Regions from separate parts of the Mameliella sp. AT18 genome, predicted to be linked through region 3. Evidence: riboswitches for the same ligand, from Rfam matches in the RefSeq annotation. Region 3 holds a riboswitch; each other region holds the start of a gene.
The links. Region 3 has a riboswitch for thiamine pyrophosphate ahead of thiM (hydroxyethylthiazole kinase). Riboswitches for the same ligand answer to the same signal wherever they lie in the genome.
Positions count from the first base shown of each region.

Region 1: linked by a shared signal. The riboswitch ahead of thiD (bifunctional hydroxymethylpyrimidine kinase/phosphomethylpyrimidine kinase) and the one ahead of thiM (hydroxyethylthiazole kinase) in region 3 are both predicted to bind thiamine pyrophosphate.
Region 2: linked by a shared signal. The riboswitch ahead of thiC (phosphomethylpyrimidine synthase ThiC) and the one ahead of thiM (hydroxyethylthiazole kinase) in region 3 are both predicted to bind thiamine pyrophosphate.
Region 4: linked by a shared signal. The riboswitch ahead of thiB (thiamine ABC transporter substrate binding subunit) and the one ahead of thiM (hydroxyethylthiazole kinase) in region 3 are both predicted to bind thiamine pyrophosphate.

Region 1 covers NZ_JARAMO010000171.1:9,581-16,930, forward strand. The annotation lists gene PVW46_RS15165 (HesA/MoeB/ThiF family protein) at 1-862, opposite strand, end outside; gene PVW46_RS15170 (thiamine phosphate synthase) at 859-1,455, opposite strand; gene PVW46_RS15175 (thiazole synthase) at 1,452-2,222, opposite strand; gene thiS (sulfur carrier protein ThiS) at 2,225-2,419, opposite strand; gene PVW46_RS15185 (FAD-dependent oxidoreductase) at 2,403-3,377, opposite strand; partial or broken gene thiD (bifunctional hydroxymethylpyrimidine kinase/phosphomethylpyrimidine kinase) at 3,377-3,999, opposite strand; TPP riboswitch at 4,044-4,147, opposite strand; gene PVW46_RS15195 (AMP-binding protein) at 4,341-5,528, shown strand; gene PVW46_RS15200 (thiolase family protein) at 5,525-6,628, shown strand; gene PVW46_RS15205 (nitroreductase) at 6,621-7,301, opposite strand; gene PVW46_RS15210 (biotin transporter BioY) at 7,298-7,350, opposite strand, start outside.
Region 2 covers NZ_JARAMO010000196.1:14,968-22,317, reverse strand. The annotation lists gene PVW46_RS17515 (sigma-54-dependent Fis family transcriptional regulator) at 1-740, opposite strand, end outside; gene lipA (lipoyl synthase) at 755-1,729, opposite strand; gene PVW46_RS17505 (carboxymuconolactone decarboxylase family protein) at 1,726-2,067, opposite strand; TPP riboswitch at 2,304-2,424, shown strand; gene thiC (phosphomethylpyrimidine synthase ThiC) at 2,541-4,328, shown strand; gene PVW46_RS17495 (FAD-dependent oxidoreductase) at 4,325-5,260, shown strand; gene thiS (sulfur carrier protein ThiS) at 5,250-5,447, shown strand; gene PVW46_RS17485 (thiazole synthase) at 5,449-6,207, shown strand; gene PVW46_RS17480 (thiamine phosphate synthase) at 6,210-6,812, shown strand; gene PVW46_RS17475 (HesA/MoeB/ThiF family protein) at 6,809-7,350, shown strand, end outside.
Region 3 covers NZ_JARAMO010000020.1:21,831-29,180, reverse strand. The annotation lists gene PVW46_RS02505 (ThuA domain-containing protein) at 1-276, opposite strand, end outside; gene PVW46_RS02500 (SDR family oxidoreductase) at 282-485, opposite strand; gene PVW46_RS02495 (hypothetical protein) at 466-594, opposite strand; gene PVW46_RS02490 (hypothetical protein) at 591-845, opposite strand; gene PVW46_RS02485 (hypothetical protein) at 827-1,198, opposite strand; gene PVW46_RS02480 (hypothetical protein) at 1,539-2,063, opposite strand; TPP riboswitch at 2,260-2,354, shown strand; gene thiM (hydroxyethylthiazole kinase) at 2,410-3,198, shown strand; gene thiE (thiamine phosphate synthase) at 3,195-3,806, shown strand; gene thiD (bifunctional hydroxymethylpyrimidine kinase/phosphomethylpyrimidine kinase) at 3,803-4,606, shown strand; gene tenA (thiaminase II) at 4,603-5,322, shown strand; tRNA gene PVW46_RS02455 (tRNA-Leu) at 5,523-5,606, opposite strand; gene PVW46_RS02450 (exopolysaccharide biosynthesis protein) at 5,788-6,402, shown strand; gene PVW46_RS02445 (disulfide bond formation protein B) at 6,490-6,951, shown strand; gene PVW46_RS02440 (PepSY domain-containing protein) at 7,174-7,350, shown strand, end outside.
Region 4 covers NZ_JARAMO010000001.1:9,899-17,248, reverse strand. The annotation lists partial or broken gene PVW46_RS00115 (methyl-accepting chemotaxis protein) at 1-447, shown strand, start outside; gene aroC (chorismate synthase) at 454-1,557, opposite strand; gene PVW46_RS00105 (hypothetical protein) at 1,614-1,787, opposite strand; TPP riboswitch at 1,906-2,017, shown strand; gene thiB (thiamine ABC transporter substrate binding subunit) at 2,062-3,048, shown strand; gene PVW46_RS00095 (thiamine/thiamine pyrophosphate ABC transporter permease ThiP) at 3,024-4,541, shown strand; gene PVW46_RS00090 (thiamine ABC transporter ATP-binding protein) at 4,528-5,232, shown strand; gene PVW46_RS00085 (cytochrome c1) at 5,313-6,089, opposite strand; gene petB (cytochrome b) at 6,110-7,350, opposite strand, start outside.

The DNA of each region.
Region 1 (7,350 bases), on a different contig from region 3:
ACAGCGCAAGGCGGGTGGCAGGGCGGGGCGGTTGTGTGATGATGTCGGCGGCGGCGCCGCGCATCGCCTGAGGGTGCAAAAGCGGGCCATCGGCACGCAGGTCGACGATGTGATCTGTGGCGCTCAGCTGCGAGGCGGCGACGAAACGAAAACCGCCCGCCGGTTCTGCCGTACCGTCAAAACGAAAACTTGATGAGCGCAGGCCAAGGCCGTCATAGGTCACCATCAGCCCAAGTGGCGAAGGCGACAGGCCCAGCAGAACGTTCAGTGCCATCTGCGCCTGTATCGCGCCAATGGCGCCGACCACGGGGCCCAGCACCCCGGCGGTTGCGCAGCTTGCACCGCTGTCGGGCGCTTCGGGAAACAGGGCCCGCAAGGAGGGCGCGTCCCCGCAGAAACCCCCGACATAGCCGCCGAACCCAAGGGCCGAGGCGCTGATCAAGGGCAGTCCGGAGGCCAGGCACAGATCGCTCAGCAGGTAGCTGACCGCGTAGCTGTCCGCGCAATCGAGCACGAGGTCGGCCTCACCGACCAATGCAGGCGCATTGGCGGGGGTCAGCCGTTGTGGCAGGGCCTCGACGGTGATGCCGGGGTTGATCGCGCGGCAGCGTTCGGCCGCCACCTGCGCCTTGGGACGGTCGCAATCGGCCTCGGTGAACAGGGTCTGCCGGTGCAGGTTGGAGAGGCTGACGACGTCGCCGTCGACGATGGTGATCCGTCCAACACCGGCCCCGGCCAGCAGCGGCAGGACGGGCGCGCCCAGCCCTCCGGCGCCGATGACAAGCACCCGGGCCGCACCAAAGCGTCGTTGGCCGACATCACCGACCTCTGGCAGGATGGTCTGGCGGGCGTAGCGGCTCATCGCGTGGCCCCGATCCACTGCCGCACCCGCGCTTCGGGATCGGCGTTCAACGTGATGTCGGTGACGGCAGAGACAATGTCCGCCCCTGCCTCGAACACGCCACTTGCGCGCTCGACCGACATGCCGCCGATGGCGACAAGCGGCGTCGCCCCGATTCGGGCCTTCCAGTCGGTGACGCGGGGCAGGCCCTGCTGATGCCACTTCATCTTTTTCAGGATCGTGGGATAGACAGGGCCAAGCGCCACGTAGTCCGGGGCCATGCCTATCACGCGCTCCAACTCGTCATCGTCATGTGTCGAAACACCCAGTTTCAGCCCGGCCTTCCGGATCGCCGCCAGGTCCGCGTTGTCCAGATCCTCCTGCCCCAGGTGCACCCAGTCACAGCCCAGCGCGATGGCCTCTTGCCAGTGGTCGTTGACGACCAGCACCGCGCCATGTTTGCGGCAGAGATCGCGCGAGACCTCGATCTGCGCGCGAACGGCGTCTCGCGGCTGGTCCTTGATACGCAGTTGCACCAACCGGACCCCCAGCGGCAGCATCCGCCGCAGCCAGTCGGAATGGTCGAAGATCGGGTAAAAACGGTCGAGGGTCATGCCAGAAAGGCCTTTCCGATCACCGGGGTCGAGGCTTCGGCCATGTCGCGGGCGTCGATCGGATCGGCGCCGTAGGCGAGGCGGCCCGCCTCGACCGCGCCCATCATCGCGCGCGCCATGAGCACGGGATCGCCCGCCCGTGCGACGGCGGTGTTCAGCAGCACCGCGTCAAAACCCAGTTCCATCGCCTGCGCGGCGTGACTGGGCAGGCCGATGCCTGCATCGACCACCAGCGGCACATCGGGAAATTCCGCGCGCATGGCGCGTAGCGCGTAGGGATTGTTCAGCCCGCGCCCTGAACCGATCGGCGCGCCCCAGGGCATCAGCACCTCGCAGCCCGCCGTCAACAGGCGTTCGGCGACGATCAGATCCTCGGTGGTGTAGGGAAAGACCTGGAAACCGTCCCCGGTGAGGATCCTCGCCGCCTCGACAAGCTGGAACACGTCGGGTTGCAGGCTGTCCGTGTGGCCAATCAGTTCCAGCTTGATCCAGCGCGTGCCAAAGACTTCGCGCGCCATATGCGCGGTGGTGACCGCCTCCTTGACCGTGTGGCAGCCCGCCGTGTTGGGCAGGACCAGCACGCCCAGATCCTCGATCATCTTCCAGAAGGTGTCACCCGCACCCCCGGCGCCCTCGCGGCGCAGCGAAACCGTCGCCACCGCCGCGCCGCTGGCCCGGAAGGCCTCTTCCAGGATGGTAGGACTGGGGTATTGCGCGGTGCCCAGCATCAGCGGGTTGGGCAATTCGGTGCCGTAAAAGCGTTTCATCGTCATCCCCCCTGCATCGGTGCGAGGATTTCGACCCGGTCGCCCTCTTGCAGTTTGCAGGCCGGGCGCTGTGCCGCGGGCACGAATGTTTCGTTCACCGCCGTCGCCACCCGCCCGGCAAGGGCGCGTTCTTTCAGCAGGTCGGCAAGTGTCCCGGCGACGACTTCGCAAGACTCGCCGTTAATCACGATCTTCATCGACAAACTCCGAATGGGTGTTGTGCAGGGCAAGATCGGCCACCCCGCGCGCCAACGCGGGCGCAAGCAGGTAGCCGTGACGATAAAGGCCATTGGCAAAGATCCTGCCGCCGAGCCGCCGGATCCGGGGCAGGTTGTCCGGAAAGGCCGGGCGCAAATCGACGCCGGTTTCGAGCACCTCGGCCTCGCCGAAGGCGGGGTTCAGCGCGTAGGCCGCGCTGAGCAGTTCCAGCATCGAGCGGACCGTGATCCGGCGCCGGTCCTCGCTCTCGATCATCGTGGCGCCCAGCATGTAGACGCCATCGCCGCGCGGCACGATATACAGCGGGATGCGCGGATGCAGCAGACGGATCGGGCGCGTGAGCGTCACCTCGGGGCAGCGGATCACCAGCATCTCGCCCCTGACGCCACGCAGGTCGGGCAGAGCGTCGCGCGCGGCGAGGCCCCGGCAATCAATCACGTTGTCCAGCGCCGCCGGCGCCTTGTCCTGAACGAACCTGACCTTCTGCCCTTTCAGGCTGGTGTAAAGATCACTCAACGCCCGGCGCGGATCCAGATGCGCCTCGCCTTCAAAGAATAGCCCCTGCGCAACGCCGGGCAGGTCCGGTTCCAGTTCCGCGAAGTCGGTCCCGACCTCTCGGAACCCTTCGGTGCGTCGGGCAAAGCGGCGCAGGTCGGGCAAGTCACGCCGCCCCGCCACGACCAGCGTGCCGCGTTGCTGGACAGTGGTGCGTTGTTGCCACCAGACAATCGCCTGTTGGCCCAGCCTCAGCACTGGCTCTTCGGCGTTTTCATATTCGCACCAGGGCGCCAACATGCCCCCCGCCCACCAGGAACAGTGGTGCGGACCGGGCGGCCCGGCAGGATCAAAGACCTGCACATCGGCACCGCGCGCGGCCAGTTCGCTGGCAACGGAAAGCCCCGCCACACCGGCGCCGATGACCGAGAACACCGGCATCATTCCCAGACCGCGTGAAAATGGTGCAGTGAGCCATGCCCGGAGCCGACCTGCAGCCCGTCCGCTGCCGCAATCGCCTGTTGCACGAAGCTGTGCGCCGTTTCGGTCGCCAGTTCGAGCGGCAGCCCAAGCGCAAGCCCGGCGGCAATGGCCGACGAAAGCGTGCAGCCGGTGCCGTAGGTGTTGCGCGTCCTGTGGCGGGGTTCGGTGGATGTCGTCAGCATCGATCGCGTCCCCATGCCGCAGAGCGCCATGCCCTGTTCTCTCATGTCCTCGCGCGTGCGCGCCACCGGGCCGTCCAGCAGCGCCGCCGCCTCGGGCAGGCCAGGGGTGAGGGCGGTGGCGTGCGGCATCAAGTTCTGCCGCAATGCGCCCACCGCATCGGGCGCCAACTGGGCATCGCCCGGATGTCCAGATCCGACAGCACCGCCTCGATCTGCGCCTCGATCACGTCGAGCGGTATTGAATGAACCGCGGTGACGGCACGGGTGTTCTGGGCGGTGACCGCGGTGATGACACTGGCGCCGTAGACGCCAAGCGCCGACATGGACTTGAGATCGGCCTGTATGCCCGCGCCTCCGCCACTGTCGGATCCGGCGATGGTCAATGCGATATGCGCCAACGGCTGCTCCTTCAGACAAAAGGGCACCGCGCATGGAAAACGTCTGTGGACTGTAGACCGTTCCCTACGCCGGTATTGCCCGGATCAGGTTCGATGGGTTAGCGCGTTCACGCCTCTCAGCCTCTTGGAGGCACCCCAACGGTTGGACTTTGGGTAACAACCCCGCCACGCCAAGTCAAACACGGGAAGAGTCCGGCGTGCCCTGTTCGCGTCTGACGAAAACGCGGGGTGTTATCTGCCTGTTTCGTCGAGGGCCGTGGTGGGCTACCACTCCATGACCTTGACGAGGATGTTCCATGACGGAAATAGGCCACGGCACTGCTGCGACCGGGTCCGGAACCATGAGCACTGCGCTGTTTCGCTGGCCACCGGAGGCCCGTTTGCATGTGCATGGGCAGCAGGTCGGAGAGGGCGAGGGTTCGGACAGGGCCGGGGCGCAGGATCTTGTTGCCCTGCGCGCAGCCATCCGCACCGGGCGCGCGTTTTCTGTCGGACCAGGCGGGGTCAGCCGCCTTTCCAAAGAACGCGCGGGGTATTTCCACAGCCGCTCTGGCGGAACGACCGGAGCGGCGAAGACCATCCGGCGTAGCCATGCCTCCTGGATTGCCAGTTTCGAGGTCAACCGCAACCACCTGAGCCTTGGCAGCGAGGATCGCTACGCCGTCCTGGGGGTCCCGGCCCATTCCCTTGCGCTCTATGCCCTGGTCGAAGGGGCGCATCTTGGCGCCGACCTGCATTCCTTCGCTGGTCTGAGGCCGCGCCAACAGGCGCAGGGCGTGAAGGCGGCACAGGCGACAATCCTCTACGCCACGCCAACCCAGTTGCGCCTTCTGTGCGAAACAGGGGCCGTGCTGCCGAGCCTGCGCCAAGTGCTTTGTGGTGGCGGGCGGCTGACGCCCGAATTGCGGCTTCGGATCGCCGCATTGTGTCCCAAGGCAGTCCTGCGTGAGTTCTATGGCGCCGCCGAGACCAGTTTCATCGCTTGGGGCGATGGCAGTGGCCCGGAGGGCAGCGTTGGCCGCGCCTACCCGGGTGTCGAGATAAGGATCGACGCCAAGGAGGGGGCCATAGGCGAGATCTGGGTGCGCAGCCCTTACCTTTTTGATGGCTATGCCGAAGGTGACAGTGCAGAAACACGCGAAAGGGATGGTTTCGTCACGGTCGGTGAATTGGGGCAGCTCGACAAGGAGGGCCACCTGACCGTTGCCGGGCGCCGCAACCGGATGGTCACCATCGCCGACCAGAACGTCTTTCCCGAGGATATCGAGGCCTTTCTGCTAAGCGATCCGGCGGTGACACAATGTGCAGTGGTTCCCCGGTCTGACCCACGCCGCGGCACGCATCTTGTCGCGGTCATCGACGGGCCGGTAGAGGCAGGGCTTTGCGATGCGCTGTTGGCCCGGTGTCGTGCGGTCTTCGGTCCACTCGCCGCACCCCGTCGTGTGCAGGCGATTGCCGATTTCCCTCTGACGCTTTCCGGCAAGCCTGACCTTGCGAGGATCGCCCAGGCGCTGGAGCGTCAGGCATGAGCGGTGTCCGTATCGTCTCTGCCCTGCGCACTCCGGTGGCGCCGCGCGGCGGGGCGCTGTCAGGGCTTCAGCTCCACGAACTGGGCGCGCCGGTGTTGCGCCGGGTGATCGAGGCGGCGGGGCTGGAGGCATGTCAGGTCGATGAAGTGATCTTGGGCAACGCGCTCGGGGCCGGGGGTAACCCGGCCCGCATGGTGGCGCTGGCCGCGGGCCTGCCGGACCAGGTGGCGGGGCTGACGCTGGACCGGCAATGTTGCGGCGGGCTTGACGCGCTGGTGATTGGCGCCGCGCTGATCGCCTCGGGGCAGGCGGAGGTCGTGGCGGCGGGCGGCGTGGAATCCTATTCCAGACGGCCCCTGCGCCTGCGGACCGACCCGGAGGGCGGTCCGCCTATGGCCTATGACCGTCCTCCCTTCACGCCCTGGCCAGAGCGCGATCCGGAGATGGACGATGCCGCCGAGGCGCTGTCTGCCGAACTGGGCATTTCCCGCGCGGCGCAGGATGCCTGGGCTATCGACAGCCACCGCAAGGCCTTGGCCGCCGACATGACGCCTGAGGTCGTCCCTCTTGGCGGGTTGCACACGGATGCCTTCACACGCGCCCTGACGCCCCGGTTGGCCGCCCGTGCTCCGCGCCTGTGCGGAACGATCACAGCCGCCAATGCCGCCGTGGCGGCGGATGGCGCGGCATTCTGCCTGCTGGTGTCCGAGAGGGTCGCCGCCGAGTTACCCGATACCGGGTTTGCCTATCGCGGGGGCGTGACGCTGGGCGGGCGCGTGGACCGTCCCGGCCTTGCCCCGGTTGCGGCGATCCGCAAGGTTCTGGAGCGGGCAGACATGGACGCCGGGGCGCTCTCGGTTGCCGAAGTGATGGAGGCCTACGCCGTGCAGGCCATCGCCTGCGTCAATGGCGCCGGGCTGGACCCGAGCAACGTGAACCCCGGCGGTGGCGGGCTGGCGCGCGGGCATCCGGTGGGGGCCTCGGGCGCGATCAATGCGGTGCGGCTTTTCCATGAACTCCGGCAGCGGGGCGGCACCGGGCTGGCCACAATCGCGGCAGCGGGCGGCCTGGGCACGGCGGTCCTGATGTCGGTCAGCTGAAACCGCGCAGCGTCGCAAAGACAGACAGCGCGTCACGCTCTGTCCGCACGCCGTTTACCGGCGCCTCCGGGTCCGCGCGTCCCAGCGCCATGCCGCAAACGACCATCTCCTCCTCGCCCAGGCCAAGCTGGGCATGGGCGATATCCGCATGATTGGCCAAGGCCCCGATGCCGCAAGTGGCATAGCCCAGGTCAGAGGCCGCGATCATCAGTGCCATCATGGACATGCCAAGGTCCATGAAACAGCCCTTGCCCATGTCCGGACGGATGGTCACGACAATCCCGACAGGGGCGGAAAAGAAGCGGTAGTTTTCGTTGAACTGCGCCTTGCGCGCGGCGATGTCCCGCCGTCCGATCCCCAGCGCGGAATAGAGCGCATAACCCGCCGCCCGTTGTTTCGCCTTGAGGTCTGGCGGCATCGGTTGCGGAAAGTAGGAATATTCGGCCACCGGCGGGCGACCGCTTTCCGCGGCCGCCACCAGCGCCTGCGAGAGATCCGCAAGCGGTCCGCCGGTCAGTGCATGAAACCGGCCTGGCTGCAGGTTGGCCCCGCTGGGGGCGGTCCGGGCGACGGTCAGGATGCGCTCGACATCCTGACGCGGCACCGGGTCGGGCAGGAAGCCCCGGACCGAGCGCCGCCCCGACAGCAGGTGCTGCCCCCCTGCGCCTGTCATCCGCGAGACAGCACGCTCGACGGGCGCGACTTGGCCAGACCGGCGGTGA
Region 2 (7,350 bases), on a different contig from region 3:
CGCCAAAGCGGCAGGCTGAAAATCACATCGCCTCGGTCATCGCAGGCCACCAGCGTTTCAAAACAGCGCCGGGTGGCGGGGTCTCGCGACATCAGCCGCGCTGTCATCTTGTCTGAATGGTAATTGCGGAACAGACGTGTCTGGAACTGGCGCGAGGCCCGGTGCAGGGTCTGTTCGCACAGGCCAATTTCGTCGGGGCGCCGGCCGACTGCTCCTACCAGCGTGATCGAGCCGATAAGATTGTTCTGCGCATCCGTCAGCGGGGTAGAGCTACAGGCAAATCGGGAAAAACAGCGATAGAAATGATCCTCGCCCGATACGGTCACTACATTGCCCGATTCCAGCGCGATGCTGATGCCGTTGGTCCCCGCCAGCCGTTCGTTCCAGATTCCGCCTACTGTCAGCCCGTGCCGCTGAAATTCGGTTTCGGCGCCCTCGGGGGCGTAACATTCCAGCACCACGCCTTCCGCGTCCGAGACCAGCAAGCAATAGCGGCTTTTGCTGGGCAGCAGGGTTGAAGGATCCAGTTCGGCAGCCGCACCGCCGATCAGATCCTGAAAGCGTTCGCGCCGGGGCGATAGTTCGGTTTCCTGTAGGCGCAGGATCGGCGCGCGGGTGCCGACCGCCAGCCGGTGTTTCTGAGTCGAGCGTGCCCTGGACCGCGCAAGCAACTCGCGCAGTGCGGTTTTTTGTTGCAAGGCAACCATTTCGTTTCCTCCCTTTGGCGTGAAGTGAACCACGGCCAACCTTTTGATTATCGCGTGGTTTCCCCTTTTTGTCCAAGTTGAGCGCAAGTCGCAGATCGCGCCTGTTGCAGTCGCTGAAAATCGGCATCCGCATGATAGCTTGATCGCGTCAGCGGAGAAGCCGAGACAAGCGCGAACCCCTTGCCCAGGGCGGCTGTCTTGTAGGCTGTGAATTCCTCGGGCGTGATGTAGCTGGCCACGGGGTGATGTTTCGGCGTCGGTTGCAGGTATTGCCCGATGGTCAGAAAATCGACGCCTGCCGCGCGCAGGTCGTCCATCACTTGATGCACGGACTGGCGATCCTCGCCCAGGCCGACCATCAGCCCCGATTTGGTGAAGATGGACGGGTCGCGCTGCCGGACACGGTCCAACAGGCGCAGCGAATGATAGTAGCGCGCACCAGGGCGGATTTGCGGATAAAGCCCCGGCACGGTTTCAAGGTTGTGATTGAAGACATCCGGGCGCGCATCGACCATAGCGTCCACCATGGCGGGGTCGCAACCCAGGAAATCCGGTGTCAGAAGCTCGATGGTGGTGTTGGGGTTGGACCGGCGGATGGCACGGATCGTGTGCACGAAGTGCTCTGCACCACCGTCGGCAAGGTCGTCGCGGTCGACAGAAGTGATCACGACGTGCCGGAGCCCCAAGCGTGCCACGGCTTTGGCCACCCGTCCAGGTTCGAACGGGTCCAGAGCCTCTGGCCGACCGGTGGCCACATTGCAGAAGGAGCAGCCCCGCGTGCAGGTGTCGCCCATGATCATCATGGTCGCGTGACCCTGGTCCCAGCATTCGCCCAGATTGGGACAACTGGCCTCTTCGCACACGGTGGTCAGCTTTTCGTCACGGACGAGAGCCATTGTTCGGGCGAATCCTGCGCCCGAAGGGGCCCGGACGCGAATCCAGCCCGGTTTGACCGGTCCCGACACGGATTTGCGATGCGCCTTTTCAGGGTGTCGCAGGGTCGGTGTCTGTCGTGGTGTCATTCGGCAAGCGCGTCCAAGGCCGCCAGCGCCCGGCCTCCGTAAACGACCGAAGGACCGCCCCCCATCTCGATTGCGACCGAGATCGCCTCGATCACCTCGTCGCGGGTTGCGCCGTGTTTCAGCGCGGCCCGCAGGTGAAACACGATACAATCTTCGCACCGGATCGCGATGGAAATCGAGAACGCCATCAGTTCCTTGACTTTGCTTGACAATGCCGCGTCGCCCGACACGGCGCTGACCAGCTGGCTGTAGGGTTTCATCGGCGCGGGGGCCGCCTTGAACAGTGCGCCCACGCGTTTGTCGATTTCCGCGCTCTCGGCGCGGTAGTTCTTAGTCATCGTGTTCCTCCCGTCAGGCCCGTGTGATAGAGATGCGTTTGCCTCAGGCGGCGCAGGCATCGTGGACCGTTGACGGCACTATGCGTGCTGTGTGCACCGCGATGTATCGGAGATCGGGTATTCGGACCTGTCAGGCCGGTAACTGTCTCATTTGGCGGCAAGTGAGACAGTGCCTGTGTCATGAAGACAAATCAGGATTGTTTGTTTGACAGGCAGCCCCTTGCTGGTGTGGAGTGCCGTGACGTCAGGGGAGTCCCGCCAAGGGGACTGAGAGGCTGACAGGGGGAAACCCCGGTGAAGCGACCCTTTGAACCTGACCCAGTTGATGCTGGCGTAGGAAGACCGAAGGGCAATTTCCCCACTTGCACACCGGGGCGGTCCTTTCGGGCCGCGGTGGCCCTTTTGCGGGCTACGGGCCGCTTTCTGCCTCACGTTTCGCTTGGGTCTTTTCGAGCGCACTTGAGGAGACGCAAATGAACGCCAAGACCCCACAGATCACCACCGGGCCGCTGCCCGCTTCGACCAAAATCCACGTGCCCGGACAGGTGCACGATATCCGCGTGCCGATGCGCTGCATCGCCATGTCGAACGAACCCCCAGTGACGGTCTATGACAGTTCCGGCCCTTACACCGATCCCGCTGTCAGCATCGATATCGCCAAGGGCTTGGCCGCTGTGCGCAGCCAATGGCAGATCGCACGCGGCGATTTGCAGGAATACGAAGGGCGCCACGTCACCTCTGCCGACAACGGGTTTGCCGAAGGTGCGCGCCTGACCCCGGCCTTTCCGATAGCCCGCAAACCGCTGCGGGCGACGGACGACAAGGCGGTCACCCAGTTGGCCTATGCCCGCGCCGGGGTCGTCACCCCGGAAATGGAATTCGTCGCCATCCGCGAAAACGAAGGCCGCATGGAAGCCTATCGCCGCGATGGCGAAGATTTTGGCGCCGCGATCCCCGATCTTGTCACCCCCGAATTCGTCCGTGACGAAATCACCGCTGGCCGCGCCATCATCCCCGCCAACATCAACCACCGCGAGTTGGAGCCGGTTATCATCGGCCGGAACTTCAAGGTGAAGATCAACGCCAACATCGGCAACTCGGCCGTCACCTCCAGCATGGAGGAAGAGGTCGAAAAGATGGTCTGGGCCATCCGTTGGGGAGCGGATACGGTGATGGATCTGTCCACCGGGCGCAACATCCACAACATCCGCGACTGGATCCTGCGCAACGCACCCGTTCCGATCGGCACCGTGCCGCTGTATCAGGCGCTGGAAAAGGTGGGCGGCATCGCCGAGGACCTGACCTGGGAAATCTTCCGCGACACGCTGATCGAACAGGCCGAACAGGGGGTGGATTACTTCACTATCCACGCAGGCGTGCGGCTGCACATGATCCCGATGACCGCGAAACGCGTGACCGGCATCGTATCGCGCGGCGGGTCTATCATGGCCAAGTGGTGTCTGCACCTTCACCGCGAATCCTTCCTGTATGAGCATTTCGAGGAAATCTGCGACATCTGCCGCCGCTATGACGTGTCTTTCAGTCTGGGCGATGGGCTGCGCCCCGGGTCCATCGCGGACGCCAACGATCAGGCGCAGTTCGCGGAACTGGAAACTCTGGGGGAGCTGACGAAAATCGCGTGGGCCAAGGACTGCCAGGTGATGATCGAAGGCCCGGGCCACGTGCCGATGCACAAAATCAAGGCCAACATGGACAAGCAGCTGGAGCATTGCCACGAGGCACCCTTCTATACGCTTGGGCCGCTCACCACGGATATCGCACCGGGCTATGACCATATCACCAGCGCCATCGGTGCCGCGATGATCGGGTGGTTCGGCACGGCGATGCTGTGCTACGTGACACCGAAGGAACACTTGGGCCTGCCGGACCGCGACGACGTGAAAACCGGCGTGATCACCTACAAGCTGGCTGCCCACGCTGCCGACCTGGCCAAGGGGCACCCCGGCGCGCAGATCCGCGACGACGCCCTGTCCCGCGCCCGGTTCGAATTCCGCTGGGAAGACCAGTTCAACCTGGGCCTTGATCCCGACACGGCGCGCGAAATGCACGACGAAACCATGCCAAAAGAGGCGCACAAGGTGGCGCATTTCTGTTCGATGTGCGGGCCGAAATTCTGTTCCATGCGCATTTCCCACGACATCCGCGCAGAGGCGGAAAAGCAGCAGGGCATGGAAAAGATGGCCGCCAAGTTCCGCGAAGGTGGCGAATTGTACGTGCCTGCGCAGGAGTCGGCAGAATGATCTCTGTCCTTGGAATGGGGGTGGCGGGGCTTTGCGTCGCCACCTCTCTGGCTGAACGTGGTCTGCAGGTAGAGGTGATCACCCCCGAAGGGTCGCCTGATCCGGCCTCTTGGCTGGCAGGGGGGATGCTGGCGCCGTTCTGCGAAGGTGAAAGCGCACCGGATTTGGTGGTGAAAATGGGCCAGTCCGCCGGCGACTGGTGGGGGGCTCGGGTCGGGTCGCTGGTTCGCATGGGAACGCTGGTGGTGGCACCGTCGCGCGATGTCTCCGAACTGGATCGCTTCGCGCGGGCGACCGAAGCGCACGAATGGGTGAACCCTGCCGATCTGGAACCTGATCTGGAAACCCGGTTCGCCCGTGGTCTGTTCTTCGCAAAAGAGGCCCACATGGATCCGCGCGAAGCGATGCGCAGCCTACGTACGCGGCTAGAGGCGATGGGCGTCCGCTTTCACCACGGGCCATCCACGGGGCAGATCATCGACTGCACCGGCATGGCAGCCGCGGCCCAATTGCCGGACCTGCGCGCCGTGCGGGGTGAGATGCTGGCGCTTTATGCCCCCGACGTGCAACTGACCCGCACCGTGCGGCTGCTGCATCCACGCTTTCCGTGTTACATCGTTCCGCGCGGGGATGGGCACTATATGGTCGGCGCAACCATGGTGGAAAGCGCACGCAATGGTCCGGTCAGTGCCCGCGCGGTGATGGAACTGTTGTCCACTGCTTACACCGTCCATCCCGCCTTTGCAGAGGCGGAAGTGACCGAAACCGGCTCGGGCCTGCGCCCGTCGTTTCCCGACAACATCCCCGCCATCCGCTTTCTCGGCGACAAAATTTTCATGAACGGCATGTACCGCCACGGGTTCCTGACCGCCCCGGCCCTGGCCGAGGAACTGGCCGCCTCCCTGACACAGGAGATCGCCCATGCAGGTTGACCTGAACGGCGTGCGGATCGATACCACGGCTGCATCCCTTGCCGCGCTGATCGATGAACGCGGATTTGACCCCGCCAGTATCGCGACGGCGGTGAACGGTGACTTCGTACCCCGTCCGCTGCGCGAAGGAACGAAGCTGGCCGACGGTGACAAGATCGAAGTCCTGTCACCCATGCAGGGGGGCTGAGATGTTCTACGGAGTTGACCTGACCTCGCGGCTGATGCTGGGGACGGCGCAGTATCCATCACCCGCCGTTCTGCGTGACGCCATTACTGCCTCCGGGACCGAGGTGATTACCGTTTCCCTGCGCCGCGAAGGGGCGGACGGCGCGGCGTTTCGGCAGATCCTGTCTGACAGCGGTTGCCGGATACTGCCCAACACGGCCGGTTGCCACACCGCCCGCGAAGCGGTCACGACAGCCCATATGGCGCGTGAATTGTTCGGAACGCACTGGATCAAACTGGAAGTGATCGGTCATGCCGACACCTTGCAGCCTGATCCTTTCGCGCTGGTCGAGGCCACCCGTACCCTGTGCGCTGACGGGTTCGAGGTTTTCCCCTATACCACCGACGACCTGATCGTCGGGGAAAAACTGCTAGAGGCGGGTTGCCAGGTGCTTATGCCCTGGGGTGCGCCGATCGGATCGGGGCAGGGGCTACGCAATATCGAGGGGCTGCGCACGATGCGGGCGCATTTTACGGGTGTCCCACTGGTAGTGGATGCCGGGATCGGCGCACCCAGCCAGGCAGCGCAGGCGATGGAAATGGGATTTGATGCGGTTCTGCTGAACACCGCTGTCGCCCGCGCGCTGGATCCGGTCGGAATGGCGCGGGCCTTCGGGCAGGCAGTGCAGGCCGGGCAGGCGGCGTGTCAGGCCGGGCTGATGCCCAGGCGCGACATGGCCCAACCCTCGACCCCGGTCTTCGGCATGGCGGAGCTGGCATGATGCTGGACCCGTTCTATCTGATTGCCGGTACGGCCGACCTGCTGGAACGTCTGGTGCTCTTGGGGGTACGGACCGTGCAATTGCGGGCCAAAGGCTTGTCCCCTGATAGATTGCGCGGTGAAATATTGCGGGCTCAGGCGTGTTGCCGCGCCTATGGGGCGCAGTTGATTCTGAACGATTACTGGGAACTGGCGCTGATGCTGGGTGTTGATTTCGTTCACCTGGGCCAAGAGGACATGGATACTGCCGACTTCGCCGCGTTGCGCCATGCCGGAATTCGGTTCGGTCTGTCCTCCCATGACGAGGCCGAATTGGACCGCGCCCTGGCCCTGAACCCGGATTATGTCGCGCTTGGCCCGGTGTATCCGACCCTTCTGAAAAAGATGAAATGGGGGCCGCAGGGTTTGGACCGGGTGCAGGACTGGAAAGCACGGGTCGGCAAGGTGCCGCTGGTCGCGATTGGCGGGCTGACTCCCGAACGCCTGCCCGGCGTCTTCGCGGCAGGGGCCGATAGCGCCGCAGTGGTAACGGACATCCAGATGGCCGCCGATCCCGAAGCCCGGTGCCGCGAATGGCTGGAAGCGACGCAGGAACCGGCGCTGTGACCCGTTATGAAAGTCAGCAATGCTTGCCCGAGGTCGGGGCGAAGGGGCAAGCCCTGTTTTCGCAAGCCGAGGCTCTGGTCGTCGGTGCAGGGGGGCTGGGGTCTGCTGTTCTGCCCGTTTTGGCCGGGGCCGGATGCGGGCGGATCGTCGTTATCGATCCCGACCGGGTAGAAGAGGGCAACCTGCACCGCCAGAAATTGTACCGCATGGTGGATATCGGCCACCCCAAGGCCGAGTGTGCAACCCGGGCCCTGACGGACCTGAACCCGGATTGTCGGGTGCAAGCTCACGTTGCGCGGTTGGACCCTGTTCTGGCGCGTCAACTGGTGCCGCAGGCCAGCGTGGTCGTGGATGCGGCAGACAGCTTCGCAGTGACCTATGCGTTGTCCGATGTCTGCCTTTCTGCAAGGGTGCCGCTGATCAGCGCGTCGGTTCTGGGGCGTACGGGCTATGTGGGCGGGTTCTGTGGCGGGGCGCCCGGCTATCGGGCGGTTTTCCCTGATCTGCCGCTTCAGGTGCAGACCTGTGCCACGGCGGG
Region 3 (7,350 bases):
ACAGATACAGCCCGTGTGCAGCGAGACGATGCCGCGCCCGGCCCCGGCATGAGCGTCCAGCGCGCGCACCAGTTCCGGATCAGTCTCATAGGCCCATTCGGCCCGGTAGGGCGCGTATTTCTCGTTGCCCAGCATCCGGAACCGCAGCGCCTGCACCCCGACAAGGTCCGCCGGGGCGCGGTCCAGCGCAGAGACCAACTCTGCCGGAGAACCGACAAGCTCCGTCTCCATGCCAGCCGCAGCCAGGATGCCGCCTTTCAGGATGACCACGCGCATTGCCGTTATTCCCGCGGCAGCGAGCGCAGAAGGCTGTGGCAGACGCCGCCGTCCACCACCAGCTGATGCGCATTGACGTAGCGGGGCTGCGGCGAGGCCAGGAACCAGACCGCCTCGGCGATGTCCTCGATCTTGCCCAGATCGCCGTTCGGCACGGCGCCTTCGCGCGCGGCGCGGACCTTGGGATCGTCATAGAACGGGGCGGACATGCCACCGTCGATGAACCCCGGCGCGATAGCCCTCGGCATCGAATTTTGCGGCCACGCCTGCCCCGAGGCCCGCGGCGGCCCCGGTCACGATTTCGGATTTCATGCTCATGCCTCGGGTTCGGGTGTCAGGAGAACGGGATAGGACGAAAAGTTCATGCGGGAGGTGTTGGTGTCCTGCACCGCCGAACGGTCCGGGTCGGGGCGCACGTCGCGGTCCAGCAGCGTCTGGACCAACCGCGTCACGATCCCGTACTGGTGCCTGTCCGGATCGGTGTCCGGCCCCGCCGGCAGTCCGCCGTCAAGATCGCGCCCAAGGCACATGTGCATGCCATAGCCAAAGGTCAGGCCCCGGATCGGCACGCCTTCGGACAGGGCGCGGCCCGTACGGCTTCCTTGTCTAGGGTCACATGGGTCAGCGTCGCGCATTCCGAGAAGTTCTTGACCAGTTTCAGCAACTGCCCGGTTTCCTCGGGCGATTTCTCGGGCCGGTCGAGGCCCGCGAAATCTGCAGTCAGGTTCATCGTGACGCGATAGCCGAAGTCGATCAGGTCCATCCCGCCGCTCGCCGAAAGCGGCCCGATGACCTGTGCCAGGGCGGGCAGGAATATCTCTGTCTCGTAGACCGAGAAGTCGTCCCTGCGGAGCACCGAAAACTCCAGCACCCGCCGCTTGTGATGGTCCCCGCCATGCAGCGTCAGCAGGACGTCATTCATGACGACGCCCCCCCTCGTCGTACAGCGCCTGACGCATGGAACGGTCCGTCAGGACGCGCGTGATCTCGTGGTAGTCGGGTATGACCTGGCCAGCCATAAAGGCCTCCTTGCGGGCATCTGGAAATCCCGACAGCTGTCCCGGTCAGGTGCTTGCCGGGGCCGTCTGCGGGTGACGATTGCATTGGCGCGGATCCTGCGGATCGACTGCCAGCGTCCGCCAGGCTCCTTCCCCGAGCTCCTGTTCCCGGTCAGTCTCCACGGATCGGATCGCTGCCGTCCCAGCCATCGGCCGCTGCAGCGGGCTCCCGACCGGCACCGATCCGCGGCGCCACACGGGCAGTCAGCGAACTGCCAAAACGCCTGTCCGACCGCCGAGCGCGCCATAGACGCGGGCCTGCATCGCGATCCATTGCGCCGCTGGCCGCGTCTCTTGCTCGACCCGCAGGAAACTGGTCCCGAAGCGGTCCGGGCGAAAGTTCCAGACCTCCGTCAGCAACCATTGCCCCCGGACATGTTTCAGGACGGCCACCGAGGGCACCGGATCGCCGACCAAGAGGTTCTCGGTGATCATCCGGGTTTCATGGGTGGCGACAATCGTCGTCTCGTCGATGCGCTGCGCGTCGAGGCAGACCGCGAAGTAAGAGCTGAGATTGAGGCAGAAGATCCGGTGCTGGATGGTCTCGAAGATCATCCGCAGATCGTCCGGCGTGGAAAAGACATGCGCCGCATCGAGGTTCACAAGCCGAAACGGAAGGTCGAAGACCCCCTGGTATCCGTCGAAATCCCTGGTGCGGATCACCCCCTGCGCCCGGTGCAACAGATCATCGTATATCGACTTGGCATTCAGGTCGTCGCGATCAGGCATACCCGGCCTTCTGGAAGTGTTCTGCATCCAGCCTATACACAAGGGGATGCAAAAGGCCAGTATAAACAGGGTCTTGCAAGGATTGCCCCCTTCGACAGGCCAATTCCCGCCATCCCGCGACCCAAACGTCCGGATTTCGCGATGCGAAACCGGCGAAGCTGATTGACGCTGGCGCCGTCTGATGCGACCTTCGCGCCGTTAGCGACAGGGGCGCTCGGGAAACCGGGCTGAGACGTACCCTTCGAACCTGAACCGGATAATGCCGGCGGAGGGAGGCGCACAGGGCAGACCGGATTCCGGTCGACGTCTCGTGATCTCTCATGCCGCCGGGCGAAAGGAGATCACGATGGACGATACGGGACAGCACCTGGATCACATGCGCCGGACGGCGCCACTTGTTCAGAACATCACGAATTACGTCGCCATGAACATCATGGCCAACGTCATGCTCGCGGCGGGGGCTTCGCCCGCGATGGTCCACGCGCGCGAGGAAGCAGCCGAATTCACAGGCCTGGCGCAGGCATTGACGATCAATATCGGGACGCTCTCACCGGCCTGGGCCGACGCCATGCTGGAGAGCGCCGGGGCCGCTCAGGCGCAGGGAACGCCCTGGATACTCGATCCGGTGGCGGTCGGCGCCACGGGTTATCGCCGGGACATCGGCGCACGGCTATTGGACCTCGCCCCGACCGTGATCCGGGGCAATGCGTCAGAGATCATGGCGCTGGCCGGCGCCGACGCAAGCGGCAAGGGCGCCGACACCGCCGACGCGGTTTCCCAGGCGCAGGAGGCTGCAAGCGCCCTGGCACGGCGGACGGGCGGCGTGGTCGCCGTGACCGGCCCCGTGGATTTCGTCACCGATGGCACGCGCAATGCTGAGGTCGCCAATGGCCACGCCCTGATGCCCCGGGTGACAGCCCTGGGCTGTTCCCTGACCGGCATCGTCGGCGCCTTCACCGTCGGGCAGGATCCCTTTGAGGCGACCGTTGCCGCGCTGGCCTTTTTCGGTCTTGCCGGCGAACAGGCCGCCGAAGGCGTCCGGGGACCGGGGACATTCCAGGTGGCCTTCATTGATGCGCTGTACACGATGACGCCGGAGGACCTGGCGCGCGGCGCCCGGATCACGCTGGCATGATCCCGCCGCTCTGTTTCATCACGGATGCCACCGCACCCGCACCGGTCATCGTCCAGGCGGTTGCCGCCGCACAGGGAGGCGCCGAATGGGTTCAACTGCGTGACAAGGTGACACCGGACGCGGATCTGGCCCGGCTCGCGCGGGCGCTGATGACCGCGCTGTCCCCCTTCGGGACCAAGCTGATCGTGAACGATCGGGTCGACCTGGCCATCGCCATCGGCGCGGCGGGTCTGCACGTCGGCCAGGGTGACGGAGATCCCGCCCGCATCCGCCGGAAGATCGGTCCGGACATGGTCCTTGGCCTGTCGATCGAGACGGCAGCGCAACTGGACGCGGTTCCCGCCGGTGTCGACTACCTCGGCGTCGGACCGATCTACGCGACCGGGTCCAAGCCAGATCACGCCGCACCCATCGGGTTGGACGGTTTCGCCGTGATCGCCGGGCGCTCCTCGCTGCCCTGCCTCGCCATTGGCGGCGTGACGGCCCGCGACGCCGCGCCGGTAAAGGCCGCCGGTGGCGCCGGGCTGGCCGTCGTCTCGGCGATTTCACGGGCGGCGGACATGACCGCCGCGACCCGGACCCTGATCCACGCATGGAGGACGGCATGATCCCGAACATCCTTTCCATCGCCGGTTCCGATTGTTCCGGCGGTGCCGGCATCCAGGCCGACATCAAGGCGATCTCGGCAAATGGCGGCTACGCAATGAGCGTCCTGACCGCGCTGACCGCCCAGAACACCCGTGGCGTGACGGCGGTCAGCCTGTGCGACACCGACATGATTGCCGCCCAGATCGCCGCAATCCGCGACGACATCGCCATCGACGCGATCAAGATCGGCATGCTGGGTGACGCGGCCATCATCGAAACCGTGACAAAGGGCATCGCGGGTCTTGCATGCCCCGTCGTGCTGGACCCCGTGATGGTCGCCAAGGGCGGCGACAGGCTGTTGCGGGCACCGGCCGTGGCGGCCTTGCGGGACATGTTGCCCTTTGCCAGCGTTATCACCCCGAACCTGCCGGAGGCGGCGGACCTTCTCGGCTGTGCCGAGGCCGCAACCACGGAAGAGATGATCCGGCAGGCCCGGGCATTGCTGGCGTTGGGGCCGAGCGCTGTTCTGCTGAAAGGCGGGCACCTCTCCGGAGACCGCAGCCCCGATCTCCTGCTCTCGCCCGATGTCGAGGCCTGGTTCGACGGCCCCCGCACGGCGACGCGCAACACGCATGGCACGGGTTGCACCTTCTCGTCGGCGCTGGCCACCGCCCTCGGGTCCGGGCTGGCGATCACCGAGGCCGCCGATCGGGCCAAGCGTTACATCAGCGCCGCCATAGCGGCGGCAGACCGGTTGTCGGTCGGGACGGGGCACGGCCCGGTCCATCACTTTCATTTCATCACGGGGACAGACAGATGACCTTCACACAGGATTTGGCCAAGCAGACCGCGGATCTGTGGCAGCAGATCTACGACATGCCCTTCAACCGCGACATGGCATCGGGCACCCTGCGCCGTGACGTGTTCCAGGGATACATCGTGCAGGATGCGCATTATCTCGAAGGCTTCGCCCGCGCCCTGTCACTGGCCGCGGCCAAGGCCCCCTCGGCCGATGTGCTGGCGCAGCTGGCGGGTTCGGCTACCGGGGCAATCCACGTCGAGCGCGAACTTCACGCGCATTACATGGGCCTGTTCGGGGTTTCCGACAGCGCTTTCGCCGCCATTCAGCCCTCTGCGGCCTGCGACCACTACCTGTCCTTCCTGCTGCGTTCCGCCGCGCTGGGCGACTTTCCAGAGGCGGTCGCGGCGCTCCTGCCCTGTTTCTGGATCTACCGCGAGGTCGGCCGGGACATTGCCAAGCACAGCCAGCCGTCAAATCCCTACGCGGCCTGGATCGACACCTATTCCGGCGAAGCCTTCGACGAGAGCGTCTCGCGCATGCTGGCCCTGACTGACAGGCTGGGGGCCGAGGCGGATGGCCCGACGAAGACACGCATGGAACGGGCCTTTCGCAGGGCCTGCTGGCACGAATGGCGGTTCTGGGACAGCGCCTATCACATGGAGGACTGGGCCCAGCCGCCAGCCGCGCAGGGCGCCCCGGCGTACCAGAGCGGCCCCCCGGTCAGTGTTCCTTGAGCGTCAGGATCAAAGGAGCGGGACCCGAGGTCCCGCTTCGCGCCCGCAACACAAGGGGGCAGCTGCCTGATGTTTCACCAGAACCAAATGGCCCTGTCTTGGGGTGTGGGTAAGAACGGGGACAAAGGCGGCGAAAGCACGCAATCCCACTCCGGTGTGACCCGTCCCGATGCGCCGGGCCTGCGCATCCGCCAAATCATTGGTACCCAAGGCCGGACTCGAACCGGCACGCCCGAAGGCGGGGGATTTTGAATCCCCTGCGTCTACCATTCCGCCACTTGGGCCCGTAGGGCCATATACACATGGGCAAGAATGGGGGCAAGCGGCGTTGGATGCCCTTTTGATCATTCCAGGGCGCTTTCGCGGCCTCCCCAGAGGGATGCGACGGTCGGACGCTAGCCTACTGGAACGCGACCTGCTAGCGGAGAGAAAATTTTGAGGTCTGCAACTCAAGGAGAGCCCTGGATGACAGCCCCACAAGAAACGGACCAGGCGATTTCGGACCGGCTTGATGCCCTGGCGGCAGAGGCGCAGGGCGATAGCGTTTCGCTCGACTGGGTGCTCGGGCAACTCCACGAACGGGCCTTCGGGTTGTTTCTGCTGATCCTCGCCCTGCCCTGCTGCATTCCGTTTCTCTACGGAATTCCACAGGTGGTTGCCCTGCCGCTCATGTTCGTGTCGGTTCAAATCCTTTTCGGTCGGCAGGTTCCCTGGCTGCCCGGCAAGCTTGGAAAGCGCACCGTCACGACCAGCGGGCTGGAGTCCCTGGCGCGCCGCGCCGGCCCCTGGCTGCGCCGGATCGAGGCGGTCAGCCGTCCGAGGCTGGGCGCACTGACCCGTCCGCCGCTGGATCGGATCATCGGGATCGCGCTGGTGGCGTTCAGCGCCTCGATCCTTGTGCCGTTGCCCGGCACGAACACCGTTCCGGGCATTGCCGTGGTCGTGATCGCCATGGGATTGCTGCAACGGGACGGGGTGCTGGTCGTGATCGGAACCATCATCGGCACCGCCTGGATATCGACACTTGTCCTGGCCGGGGCAACACTGGCGAGCCTGATCAAGACCTGGCTCGGGCTCTGATCACGTCCGCGACATCGCCCCGTTTACGCTTGCGCGCCCCGTACGCCTGCGCCACCTGTAGGCAAAGATCGAATACTTGAGGATGCCATGAACCGCACTGTCCTGACCTTGCTTGGTGTACTTGGTTCCGCCGGGCTGCTGCTCGGCGCGCTCTATTTCCAGTACGTTCAGGGGCTGTTGCCCTGCCAGCTTTGCTACTGGCAACGCTATGGCCACGTCGGCGCGCTGATCATCGGCGGCATCGCCCTTGCGCTGCCGAACCGGATCCTGCTGGCCCTGGCGGCGCTTTCGGCGCTGTCCAGCTCCGCCATCGGCCTCTTTCACAGCGGGGTCGAACGGCAGTGGTGGGAAGGTCTGAAAAGCTGCAGCGCCCCTTCGCTGCAAGGCCTGTCGCCCGAAGAGGCGATGGAGGCGATCATGAACGCACCGATGGTGCCCTGCGACCAGATCCCCTGGGAATTGTTCGGCCTGTCGATGGCCAACTACAATGTCGCGGCCTCTGCCGTGATCGCCGGCCTGTTCGTCATGGCGATGCGCGCACCGCGCTGAGCCGCCGCCAGATCCGGATCACCGGCCCCGCCCTGCGGGGCCGTTTTGCGTCGTGACGGTGACGGCAGCTCGCCTCTTCAGGAAAACCCTTTCAAATCAATCCTAAACCAAAGTCGCAGCCTGCCCCTTCCCCCGCTTTGGACCAATATCTTTCCCGCCTCGACCGGCACATCTTCCTGTCACGCCCTGCACCACCGCAGGCCGCAACACAGGAGATACAACATGACCCGCACCATGATCGCCGCCGCCCTTTCCGCCCTGATCGCCCTGCCCGCCTTTGCCTCCAGCGGCGAGTACGGCCAGATGGACAAGGCCCGCAAAGCCGAGATCACCGCCCTTCTGACCGAACAGGGTTACGAGGTCCGCGGCATCGACCGGGAAGACGGGATGATCGAGGTC
Region 4 (7,350 bases), on a different contig from region 3:
AATGTCGGCGTGGGTGAACTGGACAAGGTGACACAGCAGAACGCCGCGATGGTCAGCCAGACCAATGCCGCCAGCCAGCAACTGCGTGTCGAGGCCACGCGCCTGTCCGATGTCCTGGCGCGGTTCTCTGTCCGGGATCTGCCCGTTGCCGCGAACACCTGGGAAGAGCCGGCAGATGAGCCATACACGGTGGACAGCGGCGAGCCGGAGGCGCCTGTCCTGGAACAGGACCAAGACCCCGCGCCCTACGATGCGGACGATGCCTATGGTGACATGATCCCGGACACGGAAACCCTGGTGCATGGCAGCTGGGCTGCTGAAGACCTGGAGCCGTCACCCGTCGAAGTGGAGGTCGAGGAGATCGACAATTTCGAGCAACCCGCGCCGGAGCCGGCACCGGCCTACAAGAAGGCCGTTGGTGACGATGCCCTGTGGAAGGATTTCTGAGGGGGCTTAGCCCCCGATGCGTCCGCCCGCGTCCCCCACCTGGCCGCGATGCAGCAGCAGGTGATCGAGCAGGACGCAGGCCATCATCGCCTCTCCAACCGGGACGGCGCGGATGCCAACGCAGGGATCGTGCCGCCCCTTGGTGACGATCTCGGTCTCTTCGCCGCTCAGGGTGATGGTCTTGCGCGGGGTCAGGATGGACGAGGTCGGCTTGACCGCGAAACGCACGACGATTTCCTGTCCGGTCGAAATGCCGCCCAGGATGCCGCCGGCGTGGTTGGAGCTGTAGACCGGGCCGTTCTCACCCATGAAGATCTCGTCGGCATTCTGGCTGCCGGTCAGCGCCGCCGAGGCCATGCCCTCGCCGATCTCGACGCCCTTGACCGCGTTGATCGACATCATCGCGGCCGCAAGGTCAGTGTCGAGCTTGCCATAGACGGGGGCGCCCAGGCCGGCAGGCGCATTGCGGGCGACGACCTCGATCACCGCGCCCACGCTCTCGCCCGACTTGCGCAGCCCATCCAGGTAGTCGGCCCAGGTCTCGGCGGCCTGGGGGTCCGGGCACCAGAAGGGGTTGGCATCGATCTGGGCATCGTCGAAACGCGCCCGGTCGACGCCGTGGCTGCCCATCTGCACCATGTAGCCGCGGATCTCGGTCCCCGGCACCAGCGCCGTCAGCGCCGCGCGCGCGAGCCCGCCGGCGGCCACGCGGGCCGCAGTTTCCCGCGCAGAAGAGCGCCCGCCGCCGCGATAGTCGCGCAGCCCGTATTTCTGGAAATAGGTGATGTCGGCGTGGCCGGGGCGGAACTTCTGCGCGATCTCGGAATAATCCTTGGACCGCTGGTCGGTGTTCTCGATCATCAGCTGAACCGAGGTTCCGGTGGTCCGGCCCTCGAAGACGCCGGACAGGATGCGCACGGCATCCGGTTCGCGGCGTTGTGTCGTGAACTTGCTCTGCCCCGGTTTGCGCCTGTCCAGCCAGTGCTGCAGCTGCGCCTCGTCGATCTCGATCCCCGGCGGGCAGCCATCGACCGTGGCCCCCAGAGCCGGCCCGTGGCTTTCGCCCCAGGTGGTCACACGGAAGAGATGTCCGAATGTGTTCAGGCTCATGGCTGCGTCCCCTTCGTTTCCGCGCGGGATACGCAAGCCGGGGCACAATGCCAAGACTATTCGAGGCTGTCGCGCCGCCTCTGGGCCAAATCGCCCACGGCGTCCGTCGCCCGGTCCACGGCAATCACGATGAAGGTGGAGAGCCAGAGCGGCATTTCAAAGGCCGCGATCCAGCCGAAAATAAGATAGATGAGCCAGATAACCCCCAGCTCGAGACACAGAATGATCAAACGCGTTTCCCCAAGGGCGCCTCCTTTCTCCTGAATTTTCGGGATACGCATTCCTTACCATAATACACGGAAAATATCACGGTTTTTCTTGATGTTCCGTGACGTCGCGACTAGGGTCCGGCCTACCTCGGGGTGGCGGCGCATGAGCCGTCTGAGATTTCCGTGCCACGGATCAACCCGTTGAACCTGAACCGGTTAACACCGGCGGAGGGAAGGTATGGGCCCGATGACGGGACTCCAATCTTGCCCTTGCGCCGCAATATTGGAGGACTCTATGAAGTCACTTGCCTTCACTGTTGCCGCGGGATGTCTGAGCGCCGGCCTTGCCTTGGCCGAAACGCCTGTCCTGACGGTCTATGCGCCCGACTACTTCGTTTCCGAATGGGGGCCGGGGCCAAGGATCGAAGAGCTGTTCGAGGCGCGCTGCGACTGCGATCTGCAATTCAAGCCCGGCGACCTCTTGCCCCGTATCCTGCTGGAAGGCGACCGGACCGAGGCCGACGTCGTGATCGGCCTGAACACCGACGTGACGAAGAAGGCCCGGGACTCGGGCTTGTTCGCAGAACACGGCGTGGACCTGTCGCCGCTGACACTGCCGATCGACTGGACGGACGAGGTGTTCCTGCCGTTCAACTACGGGCACACTGCCTTTGTCTATGACAGCACCCGCGTGGATGCGCCGCCTGCCAGTTTCGACGCGCTGCTGGAGGCGCCAGACGACCTGCGGCTGGTGATCCAGGACCCGCGCACCTCGATCTCGGGGCTGGCGCTGGTGCTTTGGGTGCAATCGGTCTACGGCGACGAGGCGCAGGCCGCCTGGGAGAAACTGGCGCCCAAGATCGTCACCGTGACCAAGGGCTGGTCCGAATCCTACGGCCTCTTCACCGATGGCGAGGCGGACATGGTGCTGAGCTACACGACCTCGCCCGCCTATCACATCATCGCCGAAGAAGATGAGACGAAGAAGGCCGCGATCTTCCCCGAGGGGCATTATTTCATGGTCGAACTGGCCGCCCGGCTGGCCACCAGCGACCAACCCGAACTGGCCGGCGCCTTCATGGAGTTCATCTTGAGCGAGGACTTTCAGGGCATGATCGCCACGGGCAACTGGTCGATCCCGGCGGCGCTGGACAGCAACAAGTGGCCGGATGGCTTCCAGAAGCTCGACCTGCCGGAGAACGTGCTTTTCTATTCCGAGGATGAGGCGGCGGCCCTGCGTGGCGAGGCGATCGAGGCATGGCGCCGCGCGCTCTCGCAATAGCGGCGGCCCTGGCCCTGGCGGTCCTGACGCTGGGGCCGGTGGGCGTTGTTCTGGCCCGGGCCGGGGGCTTTGGCACCTTCGGCCCGGGGGATTGGCAGGCATTGCGGTTCACGCTCTGGCAGGCCTTCCTGTCGGCCACGTTCAGCGTTGTCCTGGCTGTGCCCGTGGCCAAGGCCCTGGCGCGCCGCCGCTTCGCCGGGCGCGGGGTCTTGGTGACGCTGTTGGGGGCGCCCTTCATCCTGCCGGTGATCGTGGCGGTCATGGGGTTGATCGCCGTTTTTGGCCAGGCGGGGCTGGTGAACAGGCTGTTGGGGGCGCTGGGCGGCCCGAACCTCGACATCTACGGGTTGCACGGGGTCGTGCTGGCGCATGTCTTTTTCAACCTGCCGCTGGCGGTCAGGATGCTGTTTTCCGCCTGGGCGGCGGTCCCGGCCGAGCATTTCCGGCTGTCGGCCTCCCTTGGCCTGTCGCCGCGGGCGCAATGGTGCGTGATTGACGCACCGCTGATCCTGCGGGTGCTGCCGGGGGCGTTTACGGTGATTTTCGTGATCTGCCTCACGAGCTTTGCGGTGGCGCTGACGCTGGGTGGCGGGCCACGGGCGACGACGGTGGAACTGGCGATCTACCAGGCGATGCGGTTCGATTTCGATCTTGGCCGCGCGGCGGCCCTGGCGGTGATGCAGCTGGTGCTGGCGCTGGCGGCTGGTCTGGTGGCGCTGCGCGTCGCGGGGCAGGCCGGATTTGGTGCCGGGCGTGATCGCATCCTGCCGCGCTGGGATGGGCAGGGTGGCCTGGCGCGTGGTTGGGATGGCATGTGGATCGTCGCGGCGGCGCTGTTCCTGCTGGTGCCACTGGCGGCGGTCGTCCTGCGCGGTCTACCGGGCCTTCTGCTGATCACGCCGGACACGCTGCGGGCAGCGGCGCATTCCCTGATCGTTGCGTTGGGGTCCACGGTGCTTTGCATGGCCTGGGCCTTGCCGCTGGCCACGCGGCGAGGCGAGTTGCTGGCCCTGCCCGCCATCGCGATTTCGCCGCTGGTTCTGGGGACGGGGCTGTTCCTTATCCTGCGCAACTTCGTCAATCCCTTCGACATGGCGTTGCCGGTCACGGGGTTGGTCAACGCGCTGATGGCGCTGCCCTTTGCCCTGCGCATCCTGCGGCCCGAGGCCGAGGCGGTCACGCGCGACTATGGGAGGCTGCGGGCCAGCCTGCGGATGACACCACTGGCCTGGCTGCGGCTGGTCTGGCTGCCCCGCTTGCGGCGCCCGATGGGCTTTGCCGCCGGGTTGACGGCTGCACTGGCGATGGGAGATCTGGGCGTGATCGCATTGTTTGCGGATCCGGACCGGGCGACCCTGCCGTTGCAGGTCTATCGCCTGATGGGATCCTACCAGATGGAGGCGGCGGCCGGTGCGGCGCTGCTGTTGTTGTGTACCAGCCTGGGGTTGTTCTGGCTGTTCGACAGAGGAGGACGCCTGGGTGCTGAAGCTTGAAGACCTGCAAGTGGCGATGGACAGCGGGACGCTGCGCGCGGACCTGGCGCTGGTGCCGGGACGCCGGGTGGCGCTTGTCGGGCCGTCCGGCGCCGGGAAATCCACCTTGCTGGACGCCATCGCCGGTTTCAGGGAGGTCGCGGGCGGTCGTGTCACCTGGCAGGGGCGCGACCTGACTCATGTGCCGCCGCAGGCGCGGCCCGTGTCGATCCTGTTCCAGGACAGCAACCTGTTCCCGCACCTGACGCTGGAGCGGAACCTGGGCCTTGCCCTGCATCCCGACGGGCGCCGCCCGGATGCGGAGGCGCGGGCGCGTATCGAGGGCGCATTGCGGCGCGTGGGGCTGGACGGCATGGCCGGGCGCAAGCCGGGCACCCTGTCCGGCGGCCAGCAGGGGCGCGCAGCCCTGGCCAGGGTTCTCTTGATGGCGCGTCCGATGATCCTGCTGGACGAACCCTTTGCCGCCCTGGGTCCAGCCCTGAAACGCGAGATGCTGGACCTTGTGCGCGAGGTTGCAGACAGCCTGGCGGCGTTGGTGGTCATGGTGACACACGATCCACGCGACGCAGAGGGGTTTGCCCATGAGGTCGTTCTGGTGGCCGAGGGCAAGGCGCAGGCGCCCGTGGCGGCGGATGCCTTCTTTGCCGATCCCCCGCGGGCCTTCCGCGACTATGTCGGCGTGGCAGGGTAGGCCCGGCCACCGCACCCGCCGAGACCAAAAGGAAAAGCCCCGCCGGATCGGCGGGGCTTTGTCTATTCTGCTTGGCCGGATCAGGCGGTCGGCTTGCGCTTGATCGGGGCCCAGAGGCGCTTGTTCACGAGATAAAGCAGCACCGAGAGCACCACCAGGAAGAACACCCCGACAAAGCCCGCCTGCTGGCGCTGCATCATCTTGGGTTCCGCGGTCCACATCAGGAAGGCCGCCACGTCGGCCGAGATGTGGTGCAGCGAGTTGCTGTGACCATCGTCGAACTCGGTGTCTTCGCCGTAGAGCGGCGGCGCCATCGAGATCCAGCCGCCCGGGAAAGCGTGGTTCTCATAGAGAGTCGCGCCTGCCTCGGTCTTTTCCTCGCCGGTGTAGCCGGTCAGGAGCGAGGCGATGTATTCCGCGCCGCCCATGCCCTTGAACATCTGGTTGATGCCCAGGCCGTAGGGGCCGTGGAACCCTGCGCGCGCCTTGGCCATCAGCGACAGGTCCGGTGCCCCGGCCGCAGTGTTGGCCGGGAAATGGTCGGTCGGCTTGGCCGTGCGGAAGTCGTCAAGCTCGGGGTCGAAGACCTCGAAGTTGGCGGCGTATGCGATGACCTGCTCTTCGCTGTAGCCCAGCTTTTCGAGGTCACGCAGCGGGACGTACTGCAGGCCGTGGCAGGCCGAGCAGATCTCGGTGTAGACCTTCAGGCCGCGCTGCAGCTGGTTCTGGTCCCAGGTGCCGAAAGGCCCCTCGAACGAGAACTTGAAGTCCTCGACATGGGCCTCGCCGCCGGCGGCATGAGCGCCACCGGCCAGACCGAAGGCCACGAGGGCCGCGAGGGTGAGTTTCTTGAACATCTCTTACGGTCCTTCTTGTCTTATTCCGCCGGGGTCGCAGCGCCTGCGCCCTTGGCCTCATCCTTCGGCGGGTAGTGCGCGTCGAAATCGGCCTCGATGGTGTCGGGCTGGGCCAGCGGCTTTTCGATGACACCCAGCAGCGGCAGGATCACCAGGAAGTAGGCGAACCAGTAGGCCGAGGCGATCAGCGAGAAGCTGGCGTAGGGTTCTTCGGCAGGCATGGCACCCAGCCACATCAGCGCGAAGAAGTCGATGACCAGCAGCCAGAACCACCACTTGAACATCGGGCGGTAACGGCCCGAACGCACCGACGAGGTGTCCAGCCAGGGCGCCAGCGCCATCACGATGATCGCGCCGAACATCGCCAGCACGCCAAAGAACTTGGCGTCGATGATGCCGCCGGTCACGAAGGAAGCCAGCTGCACCAGCCAGACGTCCGAAGTGAAGGCACGCAGGATCGCGTAGAAGGGCAGGAAGTACCATTCCGGGACGATGTGCGCGGGCGTCGCCAGCGGGTTCGCCTCGATGTAGTTGTCCGGGTGGCCCAGGTAGTTCGGCATGAAGCCGACGATGGCGAAGAAGATCGCCAGGATCACGGCCAGCGCCAGCAGGTCTTTGATCACGTAGTAGGGCCAGAACGGAACGGTGTCCTTCTCGGCTTCGGCCTTGGACCCGCGACGCACCTCGACACCCGTCGGGTTGTTGTTGCCGGTGGTGTGGAAGGCCCAGATGTGCAGCGCAACCAGGGCGGCGATGACCATCGGCAGCAGGTAGTGCAGCGAGAAGAAGCGGTTCAGCGTAGCGTTGTCCACCGCCGGTCCGCCCAGCAACCAGGTCTGGATCGGCTCACCGATGAAGGGAATGGCGCCGAAGAGGCCGGTGATGACCGTCGCACCCCAGAAGGACATCTGACCCCAGGGCAGAACGTAGCCCATGAAGGCTGTGCCCATCATGCAGAGGTAGATCAGCATGCCGATGATCCAGGTCACCTCGCGCGGGGCCTTGTACGAGCCGTAGTAGAGGCCGCGGAAGATGTGCGCGTAGACGGCGACAAAGAACAGCGAGGCGCCGTTCATGTGCAGGTAGCGGATGAAGTGACCGCCGTTCACGTTGCGCATGATGTGTTCGATCGAGGCAAAGGCCAGGTCGACATGCGGCGTGTAGTGCATCACCAGGACGACCCCGGTGGCAATCTGCAAAACGAGGCAGAACGTCAGGATGATCCCCCAGACCCACATCCAGTTCAGGTTCTTGGGGGTGG